DNA from 2 places in the Gordonia sp. BP-119 genome. Region 2 is predicted to be linked to the other one. Evidence: predicted binding sites of a transcription regulator. Region 2 holds the regulator's gene; the other holds the start of a gene.

Region 1 (5,285 bases), on a different contig from region 2:
TCGGTGCGATGCCGGGCGAGGTCGCGCCCAAGCTCGCCGTCGCCGGTACCGCCGAACTCATCGGCCGCTGGCTGGCCGACGAGAAGGGTCCGGCGAAGTCTGCCGAGAAGATCGCCAAACTGTATGACGTTGCGCAACATCACTATCACGATCTGTGGCTGACCGATCACAGCATCGTGACCGCCGCGTTCGGTCTGGCCCGGCTCGCCGTGGCGGCCGGTGACATCGATGCCGCGATCCAGCCGCTCGACGAGGTGCCGGCCACCAGCCGCCACTTCAACACCGCGCGCGCGACGGCGATCATCGCGCTCGTGCACGGCCGACCCACCTCGCAGGTGACCCGCGAGCAGATCGTCGAGGCCGCACGACGTCTCGAGCAGATCCCGGACACCGAACCGCGCAAGGCCCGGATGCTGCTCATCGTGCTGGGCACCGCGCTGGGCTGGATCCACGACAATCCCGACGACGCCAAGCAGGACAACGAACCCTCGACGCTGCTCGGCTTCCCGTTCACCGAGTACGGCATTCGCACCGGCACCGAACGTTCGCTGCGCCAGCTGGCCCGCCTGACCCGAACCAACCGGGACCACCGGTTCATGCTCGTCGACCTCGCCAACTACGTCCGGCCGAATACGTTGTTCTAGGGCTATCCGAAGAACGTCCCCGCTGCGTTGCGCACGAGCGGGTCTTCGCCCAGGAGCTCCGCGAGGTGGGCCTCGACCGGTGACGGACGGGTGCTGCGACGCACGCGCAGTGGCGGTCGGACGTCGATGACGTGGCTGGTTTTCAGCCATGAGCGGCGCGCTCGATCGTCGGGCCCCCTGCTCCCTGCGGAGCTTGCGGAAGGCGCGTCAGCCCGGTTCCCTGAGGAGCGCCCGGAGCTTGCGGAGGGCGCGTCACGAAGGGTCGGGCGCGTCTGACCGCCGGGCCGGGTTGGTGGTCCGTGGATCTCGTCGCGCACGGTGTTCAGGTGTTCTGCGAACCGCCGGGGTATGTCGGGTCGGCGGTTCAGCCGACCGGGATTGGGCGGTGCGCCGGCTTCGGCGTTCAACCGCCAGACGCAGCGGCCTTCGTCGGGTCCGGACCGGGCGATGCGGGTGGTGTACTGCCCGGGCTGGTCACCGACCATCCGGTTATGTCGCGGGCAAGCAGGGGCGAGGTCGTCGATGTCGGTGAGACCGCCCTTGGCCCAATCCCTGTGGGCGTGATGCATGTCGACGTGGGTGGCGGGCTGATCACACCCGGGTGCCGAACACACTTCCCCGTCGGGGCGGGCAAAGGACACGAGGCGCTGTTCGCGGGTGGCCAGACGTCTGCCGCGCCCGAAGTGCAGCGGCACAGTGGTGGCGTCTTTGAAGATCGCCAACCACGGCTGGACCTCACCGGCCATCGCGATCAAGTCCCGGATGGGCAGCAGGGTGCCGGTGGCCGTGGTCGCGAGTCCGGCACCCTGGATCAGGTCGGAGAGGTCGGCTTTGACGATCAACTGGACGGGCAGGCCGCGATGCGAGGTGCCGAGTGCGCCGTCGGCGAAACCGGCGGCCAGTGCGGCGTCGAGCGCGTCGTGATTGGACTGGGCGGGGGTGCGTCCGTCGCGATCGGCGGCGGCGGTGAGGGCGTCGGGGTCGGCGGTGCCGGCCGGGCCTTGGGGCGACTGGGGGTCGTCGGGGTTGTTGAGCCCGGGTTTGCCCCAGACAGCGAACATCATGGTGAGCCGGGCGGCGAGTGCGGGAGTGAGGGTGCCCGAGATCTTGGCGGTGCCATCGGCGCGTTGCCGACCGATCCACAGGCCGCGGCGTCGTTTCTGCTCGGTGTCGTCGGACAGGGTTCCGTCGGGATCGAGGTGGGCGAGCAGTCGCGAGCCGAGCTGGGTGATCTCGGCGGGCGTGTGAGCTTCGGCGATCTCGGCCATCTGCCGCTCGGCGGCGACTTTCACGTCGTGTTCGACAGCATGCGGGATCTGGTCGAGGACATCGATGGCGGCCTGGACGTGCCCGGTTCCCACGGATCCGGTGGCGAAAGCTTCTGCCAGCGTGGGGTGTTCAGGTTCGAGACGGTCGCCGTTGAGGCAAGTCAGCGCGGCGGTGGCGTTCAGCTGCTTGCGTCGACGCATCGGGTTGGAGATCCGCAGCCGGTGGGTCATGAACTGCATCAGAGTGCGGCAGCCGGTCTTGCGGGGCAGATCCCGAGCCTCGATTTCGGCGATTTGGCGGTCGCCGGCGTAAGTGGTTCGAGCGATCGCGCGTTCGGTAGCGGCGGCGACTTCCATCAGTTCTTCGTCGGTGCACGGGGACAAGTCGACGGTCTGCAGTTTGTCGAGGGTCGCGTGCAGATCGGCCACCAACTCGACGGCGCGCGGTTGCGGCGTTATTGATTCGTCAGACATTGTCACCCCCCCCCGGAGACGTTTGCACGAATACATGATCGAGTGTAACGGCTATGCCGCTGGGGTGCAATGGTTTTCGTTGACCATCCGCAGAGCTCATCTTGTCGGTGGCGCGTGATAAGGGCAACCGCAACTCGAACTATGCTGCGTCTTGTCACTTATCCGGTTGCCTCCCAACGCAGCCATCCTGCCTAACAATCCGCGGTGCCGACCCTTCTTCGGAGCCGGAATGTCGACCTCCGAGTACGCGGTCGGGACGATGCCAACGCGCCAACAGGCTGGGCCCCACCTACCGGCCGGCACAACAGCCACCACCCACTCCAAACCGGTGCGTCCTTCGTGAGCTCGCTCAGCGGCCCGCGCCGTCAGCACAACCTTCAGCGGGACGCACGGACCTCAAACCCGACCACCGCCGCCGACTGCCGTGCGATGGCCAACTCCTCATTGGTCGGAACGACGAGCACGTCCACCGCGCTGTCGTCGGCCGAGATGCGTCGAGCCTCCTTGCCACGCTGAGCGTTTCGCTCGTCATCGACGATGATCCCGAACCCTTCCAACCCCGCCAGCGCACGGGCGCGGACGACTGCGGAGTTCTCCCCCACCCCGGCCGTGAAAGTGATGGCATCGACGTGGCCGAGGGCGAACGCGTACGCACCGAGGTAGCGGCGCAGACGGTGGATGTAGACGTCAAAGGCGCGTCGGGCGGCGTCGTCACCGTCGTCCATCAATTCGGTGATCGTGCGGAAGTCGTTCTCGCCGCACAGACCTCGAAGTCCCGAACGCTTGTTGAGCAGCGTGTCGATCTCGTCGACGGACAGGTTCGCCACCCGGTTCAGATGCAGGACCAGCCCGGGGTCGAGGTCACCGCTGCGGGTTCCCATCACCAGTCCCTCGAGCGGGGTCATACCCATCGACGTGTCGATCGGCTGCCCGCCCGCGATGGCCGACGCCGACGCGCCGTTGCCCAGGTGCAGCACGATCTGGTTCAGCGACGCCGGGTCGCGGTCGAGGAACTCGGCCACCCGACCGGAGACATACTCGTGGCTGGTGCCGTGAAAACCGTAGCGGCGGATCGCATGTTCGTCCGCGACCGCACGGTCGATCGCGTATGTCGCCGACGCGTCGGGGAGACCGTGGAAGAACGCGGTGTCGAACACGGCCACCGAGGGGACGTCGGGGAGCAACTCCCGGGCCGCCAGGATGCCGACCAGGTTGGCCGGATTGTGCAGCGGCGCCAGCGGGGAGATCCGCTCGATCTCCGAGATCACCTCGGGGGTCACCACCGTCGGCTCGTAGAACGACCGGCCACCGTGCACCACCCGATGTCCGACCGCGCTCAGTCCCGCGTCGGCCAGATCGGTTCCGTTGTCGGCGAAGAAGCGTTCCGCCCGTCGGACCGCGGCGAGGTGATCGTCGAGTTCCAGTGTCTCGGTGACGGTCTCGCCGTTCTGTTCGTGTGTCATCGACGAACCGGAGTCGCCGATCCGCTCCGCGATGCCCTCCGCGATCACCGTGCCGTCCGCCGGTTGCACCAGTTGGTATTTCAGCGACGACGAGCCGGCGTTGAGCACCAGCACCGCACCCGACGCCCCGCTCATCGGGGACCCTCGGCCTCGGCGGAGGCGACGTTCTCGGCGAGGGGGTCCACGCCCTCCTGCTGGGCCTGGATCGCGGTGATGGCGACCGTGTTCACGATGTCCGACACGAGGGCGCCACGGCTCAGGTCGTTGATCGGCTTGTTCAAGCCCTGCAGCACCGGGCCGATCGCGACCGCCCCCGCGCTCCGCTGCACCGCCTTGTACGTGTTGTTGCCCGTGTTGAGGTCGGGAAAGATCAGCACGGTCGCACGGCCGGCCACCGGCGAGTCGGGCATCTTGGTCTTCGCCACCGAGGGTTCCACCGCGGCGTCGTACTGGATCGGCCCCTCGACCAGCAGATCGGGTTGCCGCTCGCGCACGAGTTCGGTTGCGGTCTTGACCTTCTCGACGTCGGCGCCCGATCCGGACGTCCCGGTCGAGTACGACAGCATCGCGACCCGGGGATCGATACCGAAGGCCGCGGACGTCTGCGCCGAGGAGATGGCAATGTCGGCGAGCTGTTCGTCGGACGGATCCGGGACGATGGCGCAGTCGCCGTACGCGAGCACCTTGTCGGCCAGGCACATGAAGAACACGCTCGACACGGTGGACACACCCGGTTTGGTCTTGATGATCTCGAAGGCCGGCCGGATCGTGTGGGCCGTGGTGTGCGACGCCCCCGACACCATCCCGTCGGCGCGCCCGGTGTGCACCATCATCGTGCCGAAATACGACACGTCACGCATCTTCTCCTGGGCCCGTTCCAGATCCATACCCTTGTGCTTGCGCAGCTCGGTGTAGATCCGGGCGAACTCGTCGAGATACTCCGACTCGGCCGGGTCGATGACCGTGACGTCGGAGAGGTCGAGTCCGAGTTCGATGGAACGCTCGCGCACCGCTTCGGGATCACCGAGCAGAGTGAGGTCGGCAACGCTGCGCCGCGCAAGCCTGTTGGCGGCCCGCAGGATCCGGTCGTCGTCGCCCTCCGGTAACACGATGTGCTTTCGGTCGGCGCGCGCACGGGAGATCAGGCGGTACTCGAACATCTGCGGCGTCACCACGGTCGGCGTCGACACGTTGAGGTTGCGCATGACCTTCTCGGGGTCGACATGGGTCTCCATCATCGCCAGCGCGGCCTCGATCTTGTGTACCGAGCCCACCCCCACCTTGCCGCGCGTGTGAGCGGCGGTACGCGCGGTGTCGTAGGTGCCCTGCGGGCAGCTGATGATCGGCAGGGTCGGCTTCAACCCGCTCACCAGCGCCTCGATCATCGGGTGCGGTTTGAGTCCGCCGTTGAGGATGATGCCGGCGAGACGCGGGAA
Region 2 (8,040 bases):
CCGGGTACCGCCGCACCTGCGCATGCATTTCGCGGTGGCCGACGACTCCGGGCGGATCGTCTCCCGCGCCGACTCGTTGCCCGAACTTCAGCAGACCGGAACGCCCGCGGCGCCGAAGACGGTGTCGCGCACCCTGTATCGGACCTGGACCGCAGACGGGATCGGCTCGCTCGCCGAGCAGACCACGGTCGATGTCGCGGGGCAGCGGCTGACCCGGTACCCGACGATCGACGTGGTCTCCGATGCGAAGGGCCACGCGCGGGGCGTCGTCGTCGTCGATGCGGCGAGCCCCGAGACACGAGACCGCCTCCTGCGACGAGGGATCGTCGCCCTCCTCGACCTCGCGATACCTCCGCTGCACAAGCGGATCGCCGGCTCGCTGAGTCCGGTCGACCGACTCGCCCTGAGCCAGAGCCCGTACTCGACCATCGAGGCACTGCTCGCCGACTGCACCCGCCGGGCGACCCGGGACACGGTCGCCGACATCGACGACGCAGAGCTCGCCGCGGTTCGCTCACCGCAGTCCTTCTCGGCGCTGCTCGAACAGATCCGGCCACGGGTCGCCGCGGCCGCACCGGACTACTTCTCGCTGGCCGTCGCGGCCCTCGAACGGATGGCCCCGCTGCGGGCGGCGATCGACCGGCACGCCGGTTCGCTGGCTGCCGACGACGTCGCCGAACAGGTCGCCCACCTCGTGTTCGACGGATTCGTGGCGGCCACCGCGCGACGCCACCTGGAGAATCTGCCGCGCTATCTCGACGGCGCGCAGGCACGTCTGGAGGCACTACCCGCATCCGCGGCACGCGACCTGGCCGGGGTGGCCGCCGTCGATCGCGTCGTCGAACGGTGGACCCAGCGTCTCGAACAGGTACCCGAGCACCGGCGGGCGGCGGTCGACGACGAAGCACAGTGGCTCGTCGAGGAGTTGCGCGTGGGGCTGTTCGCCCAGCGTCTCGGTACCGCGTTCCCGGTGTCGGAGAAACGGGTCCTACGAGCTCTGGACCGACTCGGCTGACACGGGTTCGGCGAGCGCGCTCCCGGAACCCGATGCCGCCTTCAGGTCGTCGATCTCACGCTGGAAGTCCTCCACCGAGTCGAACGACCGGTACACCGAGGCGAAACGCAGATACGCCACCTCGTCGAGATCGCGGAGCGGGCCCAGGATGGCGAGTCCGACCTCGTTGCTGGGGATCTCGGCCGATCCACTGGCGCGCACCGTGTCCTCGACCTGCTGGGCGAGTTGCGCGAGTGCGTCCTCGGCGACGTGGCGGCCCTGACAGGCTCGCCGCACGCCGCGCATGACCTTCTCCCGGCTGAACGGTTCGGTCACGCCGTTGCGTTTGACCACCGCGAGCACGGCGCTCTCCACGGTCGAGAACCGGCGACCGCACTCCACACAGGAGCGACGGCGGCGGATGGCCTGCCCTTCATCTGCGACACGCGAGTCGATGACCTTGGTGTCGTCGTTCTTGCAGAAGGGGCAGCGCATCGTGTCCTCACGCAGGTCGCGGGACGCTGGAACGCACCCGAAGCGTGCGCCCCGCCGCTTGTCGGCCGGCCCCTGTGACATCGAGGATACCGTCCGGCCTCAGCGGTACCGGGGGGTGAGCAGGGGCTGGCCCACCTGCAGCGCGCTCGAGCCGAGATCGTTCATCGCGACGATCTCGTCGATCACGACCTCGCGCGGCATCTCGGGTGCCACCCGGCCGGCGATCGAGCTGAGCGAGTCCCCCGAGCGCACATGGACGACCTCGGCACTCACGACGGACGGGGTCAGCGAGTCCGAGTAGTTCTGGCCGACGACACCGAACACCCACACGACGAACGCCAGCCCGACGCCGGCGAGGAGCGCGACCGCGGTGCGGCGGCGACGGAACACCGCCGCGTCGGGTCCGACCGGGCCACGCCCGCGCACCCCGACCGGAGAGCCACAGTGGGTGCCGCCGACCCGCGGGGTCACCGGCGACGCACCCCGCGGTCGGGTGCCGGCCGGCCGGTTGTCTACCGGGCGGCCGCCGTCGGACAGCGGGGCGCGCGTCCGGACCCCATCGGCGCGGTCGGTGGGGGGCCGGACAGCGTCGGGACGGTCGGTGCGGACGGGAGCGACGAGAGTGGCGGTGCGCATGGTGCCCTCCGGTGTTCGGGTGTCTGGGATCGTGCGGGGTGTGACGGTCGGTGTTCGAACATCGATCAGATGTTCGATGCACTGATGTTCGAATTTGTAGCACGACGTCCCGACAAAGTCTCGCGACACATCGAACAAATGTTTGAGGTGCCGGTCGCACTCGGCTAGGCTCGGACCCGGTGCAAGCCATCTACCAGCACGTTCCGAAGACGAGAGGAACCGAACATGAGTGACACCGGCGATAGGCGCGGCCGAGCGCAGGGCGCCGACGACGAGGCCCCGTTCGACGCCGCCGCCGCCGAGGCCTCACTCACCCCGCGACAGGCCGGGGTCCTGGAGGTGATCCGCCGCTCGGTGCGCGAGCGCGGTTATCCGCCGAGCATCCGGGAGATCGGCGACGAGGTCGGCCTGGCCTCGACGTCGTCGGTGGCCCATCAGTTGCGGACGCTGGAACGCAAGGGGCTGCTCAAGCGCGACGCGAACCGTCCCCGTGCGGTCAACATCGCCCCGAGTGACACCCCGTCGCCGGACACCCCGTCGGCCGGTCAGCTGCCCGAGCCGACCTTCGTGCCGGTTCTCGGCCGTATCGCGGCCGGCGGTCCGATCCTGGCCGAGGAGGCCGTCGAGGACGTCTTCCCGCTGCCCCGTGAGCTGGTCGGCGAGGGATCGCTCTTCCTGTTGCGCGTCGTCGGCGAGTCGATGATCGACGCCGCGATCTGCGACGGCGACTGGGTCGTGGTCCGGCAGCAGAACGTCGCCGACAACGGCGACATCGTCGCGGCCATGATCGACGGCGAGGCCACCGTGAAGACCTTCAAGCGTCAGGGCCCCAACGTCTGGCTCATGCCGCACAACGAACTGTTCGATCCGATCCCGGGCAACGATGCCGTCATCCTCGGCAAGGTCGTCACCGTGATGCGGCGAGTCTGACCTCTCCACCGACCGAACCGTCGAGCACCGCCGCGGCAGCCTCGCGCGCCGCGGCGGGATCCGAGGTGGCCAGGGCGGCCTCGGCGGCGGCCCGGCAGTCCGGTGCGGACACCTCGCCGAGCCGGGCCCCCACGGCCGCGGCAGCAGCCGGCGCGCTGGACAGCGAGGTGACCCCGAGACCGACGAGCACGCAGGCGAGGTTCGGATCGGCGGCGGCCTCGCCGCACACCCCGACCGGCTTTCCCTGACGTGCGCCCGCTTCCGCGACACCCGCGATGAGGCTCAACACCGCCGGTTGCCACGGGTCGGTCAGTCCGGCGAGATCGGCCGACATCCGGTCGGCCGCCATCGTGTACTGGGTCAGATCGTTGGTGCCGATGGACACGAAGTCCACCTCGGCGAGGACGGCTTCGCCCAGGATCGCCGCCGCGGGCACCTCGATCATCACCCCGGCGACCAGACCACGGCCGCGGACCTCGGCGGCGAACGTGCGCGCCTCCGCCGGCGAGGCGATCATCGGCGCCATGACCCACGGCGCGACGGCCGACCCCGACGCGGCCTGCGCGATCGCGTCGAGCTGATGCGCGCGGATCTCGGGGTGCGCCAGCGCGATCCGATCGCCCCGCACGCCGAGCGCTGGGTTCGATTCGTCGGGATGGGTCACGAACCGGAGCGGTTTGTCGGACCCGGCGTCGAGGGTGCGGATGACCACCTTCTGCCCGTCGAACGCATCGAGCACCTCCCGGTAGATCGCGGCCTGCTCGTCCACCGACGGTTCGTCGGCACGCTCGAGGAACGCGAGTTCGGTGCGGAAGAGCCCGACGCCCTCGACGGGGTACCCGGCCGCGGCGCGTGCCGACGACCCGTCGGCGACGTTGGCGAGCACCGCCACGGCCACCCCGTCGGCGGTCTGCCCCGGACCGGTCCAGCCGGCGACGAGTGCGGCATGACGCCGATCCTCGTCGACGCGAGCCCGGGCCGCCTCGACATCGGGCTCCACCTCGATCCGCCCGGTGCTGCCGTCGACGAGAACGGTTGTGCCGGGCTCGATCTCATCCAGGTCGGCCACCGCCACCACGCACGGGATCCCCAGCTGGCGCGCGATGATCGCGGTGTGGCTGGTCGGTCCGCCGAGGCGGGTGACGAGGGCGATGGTGCTCGTGGGGTCGAGGCCCGCGGTGTCGGCGGGCGCGAGGTCGTCGGCGAGCAGGACCGACGGCACCTCCGGGGTGGGCACACCGGGTTCGGGTAGGCCGAGCAGTTCGGCGAGGACCCGGTCGCGCACGTCGTTGAGATCGGTGACCCGCTCGGCCATCAGTCCGCCGAGTTTGGTGAACACCGCCGCGAACTGTTCGGTGGCCGCGACGGCAGCGGCCTCGGCGGGAGCGCCCTTGCCGATGAGCGCGGTCGCGGCACCGATCCAGCCGCGGTCCTCGGCCAGGCCCGCCGTCGCGGCGAGCACCTCGGCCGTCACCCCGGTGTTCTGCGACGCGCGCGTGCGCAGCCGCGCGGCGACGGCGCCGGACGCGGTGGCGAAGCGCGTGACCTCGTCGGCGCGCCGTTCCTCGGCGATCTCCACACCGACGCCGAGCTTCTCCGGCGAGTGGTCGGGTCGCTCGCCCGGCCACAGCGCGGGACCGTGGGCCAACCCGCCGACCACCGGGGTTCCCGTCAGGATCTGCGCCATCGTCTTGCCTCTCACTCGACTATCGATGTGACCACCGTTACAAAAAGTGCTTGACTTGTCAACACAAACAGGCGTAAACACAATTACTACAACATCCAATCCCACACGCCTCAACAAGCGGGGTGGTCGAAACCGGAGATCGGAGCCGTGTGTACGCCGAGGAGAGACAACAGGCGATCGTCGACGAGGTGCGCCTCGCGGGGCGGGCATCCGTGGCCGCGCTCGCCGAGAAATTCGACGTCACCAGCGAGACCGTCCGACGCGATCTCGCGGTACTGGAACGCGCCGGACATCTCCAGCGGGTCCACGGCGGCGCCGTACGCGCCGAGATCATGCGCACCCTCGGCGAGCTCGGGATCGACGAACGGGAGTCGAGCCAGATCGAGCAGAAGACCGCGATCGGCCGCGCGGCCATCCGGTTCCTGCCGCCCGACGGCGGTTCGGTGCTCTTCGACGCCGGCACCACCACCTACCGTGCGGCCGAGGCGACCGCACCCGATCGGAGGCTCACCCTGTTCACCAACAGCCTGCCCATCGCCGGCCTGCTCGCGGGCACCCATCCCGACGGTCTGCACGCCCTCGGCGGACGCGTACGCGGTCTCACCCAGGCGACCGTGGGCGTCGAGACCGTGGACGCGCTTCGCCGACTGCGCGTGACCACCGCTTTCATCGGGACGAACGGGCTGAGCGAGGCCCACGGGTTGTCGACACCCGACCCCGACGAGGCCGCAGTCAAGGCGGCGATGGTCGCGGCCGCACAACGCGTCGTGGTCCTCGCCGACAGCTCGAAGATGGACCGGGAGGACCTCACCTCCTTCGCCGGACTCGACGACGTCGACGTCCTCATCACCGACTCCGGGATCGACCCGGCCTATTCGGCGGCCCTGTCCGCGCGCGGCGTCGAGGTCGTGATCGCATGATCGTCACCGTCACCGCCAACCCGAGCCTCGACCGCACCCTCGAACTCGGCGCACCGCTCGCCCGCGGCGAGGTGCAGCGCGCCGGCGTGGTCCGCACCGAGCCGGGCGGCAAGGGCGTCAACGTGGCCCGGGTCGTCGCGGCCGCCGGCCTGGCCACCCGCGCACTGCTCCCGGCGCGACCGGGCGACCCGCTGCGGGCCGCACTCGACGACCTCGCACTCCCCTACGACGCCGTGCCGGTCGACGGCGAGGTCCGGTCCAACATCACCATCGCCGAATCCGACGGGACGACCACCAAGATCAACGCACCGGGCGTCACCTTGACGGGCGCGGATCGCGAGGCGCTCGTCGGGCTGATCCGTGAGCACGCCGGCTCCGCGCAGTGGGTCACCCTCTGCGGTTCGCTGCCTCCCGGCGTCCCCGACGACTGGTACCGCTCGATCGCCGACGACCTCGTCCTCGCCGGCTGCCGGGTCGCGGTGGACACCTCGGGCGCACCCCTCCGTGCCAGCGTCACCGGTCGCGTCGACCTGATCAAGCCCAACGAGGACGAGCTCGCCGAACTGACCGGCGCCGACCCCGGACAGCTCCGAGAAGCGCTCGCGCGCAACGATCTCGGACCGGTCATCGACGCCGCTGCGACCATCGCCGAGCAGATCGGGGGCAACGTCCTCGCCACCCTCGGCGCCGTCGGGGCCGTGTTGGTCACCGCGTCCGGCGTGTGGTCGGCGACCCCGCCGCCGATCGTCCCGCGCAGCACCGTCGGCGCCGGCGACTCGTCACTGGCCGGCTACCTCATCGCGCAGAGCACCGGGGCCGCGCCCGCCGACTGCCTCCGGTCGGCCGTGGCGTACGGCGCGGCGGCCGCATCGCTCGCCGGCACCCAGGCCCCCACGCCCGACCACCTCGACCTCCCCGGCGTGCGGGTGACCGAACTGTCGGGAGCCGCGCGCATGACCTGACGGCACCGTCCCGGCGGGTCCCCACATCCATCCAACACCGCACCCATCCAGCACCGACTCCATCCACCATCGACCCACCCAGCACCGACCCCACCCTTTCCACCGAAGGACATGCCATGACCGAGCAGATCATCACCGCGCAGACGGTGAGTCTCGACGTCGACGCCGGCGGCGATCCCGCCGCCGTCATCACCACGCTCGCCGACGCCCTCGCCGCGGCCGGCCGGACCACCGATCCCGCCGACCTCGCGCGGGCCGCACTGGACCGAGAAGCCAAGTCCGCCACCGGACTTCCCGGCGGCATCGCCATCCCGCACGCCCGTACCGCGTCGGTGACCGCGGCCAGTCTCGCCATGGCGCGGCTGTCCCGCAAGGTCGACTTCGGCGCACCGGACGGGCCGGCCGACCTGGTCTTCCTCATCGCCGCCCCCGAGGGGGGTGCCAGTGCGCACATGAAGCTCCTCAGCTCGCTGGCGCGCTCACTCGTCCGGCCCGACTTCGTGGCCTCGCTCCGCGCGGCCGAGAACGAGGAGCGGGTCATCGAATTGGTCAACGAGGCCATCGACCCCGCGCCGCCGGCCGCGAGCACAGCCGCGCCGACCGCCACCCCGTCGACCACTGCCCCGTCGACCACTGCCCCGGCCGCCGCGGCAGCACCGCTGACGTCGACCACGAAATCCGAAGGTGCGCCGGCCCACCCGGACTCTGACCGGATCGCGGACCCGGGACCGGCCACGCCGCGCATCGTCGCGATCACCGCATGCCCGACCGGCATCGCCCACACCTACATGGCGGCCGACGCCCTGAAGTACGCCGCCGAGCGGGCCGGCGTCGAGTTCGCGGTGGAGACCCAGGGGTCCTCGGCGACCACGGCCTTCGACCCGGACGTGATCGCCTCGGCCGACGCCGTCATCTTCGCCACGGACGTCGGGGTCAAGGATCGCAACCGGTTCCGCGGCAAACCCGTCATCGCATCCGGGGTGAAGCGCGCCATCAACGAACCGGACGCCATGATCGCCGAGGCGGTCGCGGCGGGGCGCGACCCGAACGCGGCGCGCGTCACCGGCGACGGCGCGGACGCGGACGCGGCCGACTCGTCGAAGTCGGGCATCGGTCTCGCCGGCCGTACACGCCAGGCACTCATGACCGGTGTGAGCTACATGATCCCGTTCGTCGCGGCGGGCGGACTGCTCATCGCGCTCGGCTTCCTGCTCGCCGGCTACGAGGTCGCCAACACGAACCTGGACGACGGCGGCACCCTCAGCGACGGCGCGTTCATCGCCCTGAACAACAGCCTCTGGGATCTGCCGGCGGGCGGGCTGCTGCAATACTTGGGCGCGGTGAGCTTCGCGATCGGATCGGGCGTGATGGGTCTGGCCGTACCGGTCCTCGCGGGCTACATCTCGTTCGCGATCG

What was found. The regulator LexA, encoded in region 2, represses DNA repair genes until DNA is damaged. The targets are predictions, from matches to a motif close to CGAACANNTGTTCG.
Region 1: the regulator LexA is predicted to act here: its motif matches at 2,414-2,427, upstream of JW364_RS21825 (HNH endonuclease signature motif containing protein).

Annotation. Positions count from the first base shown of each region.
Region 1 covers NZ_JAFFZF010000054.1:15,186-20,470, reverse strand. The annotation lists gene JW364_RS21830 (serine/threonine-protein kinase) at 1-644, shown strand, start outside; gene JW364_RS21825 (HNH endonuclease signature motif containing protein) at 647-2,386, opposite strand; gene JW364_RS21820 (acetate kinase) at 2,764-3,984, opposite strand; gene pta (phosphate acetyltransferase) at 3,981-5,285, opposite strand, start outside.
Region 2 covers NZ_JAFFZF010000028.1:42,325-50,364, forward strand. The annotation lists gene hrpA (ATP-dependent RNA helicase HrpA) at 1-1,015, shown strand, start outside; gene nrdR (transcriptional regulator NrdR) at 989-1,489, opposite strand; gene JW364_RS16170 (LysM peptidoglycan-binding domain-containing protein) at 1,589-2,125, opposite strand; gene lexA (transcriptional repressor LexA) at 2,351-3,055, shown strand; gene JW364_RS16180 (phosphoenolpyruvate--protein phosphotransferase) at 3,033-4,742, opposite strand; gene JW364_RS16185 (DeoR/GlpR family DNA-binding transcription regulator) at 4,892-5,662, shown strand; gene JW364_RS16190 (1-phosphofructokinase family hexose kinase) at 5,659-6,624, shown strand; gene JW364_RS16195 (fructose-specific PTS transporter subunit EIIC) at 6,741-8,040, shown strand, end outside.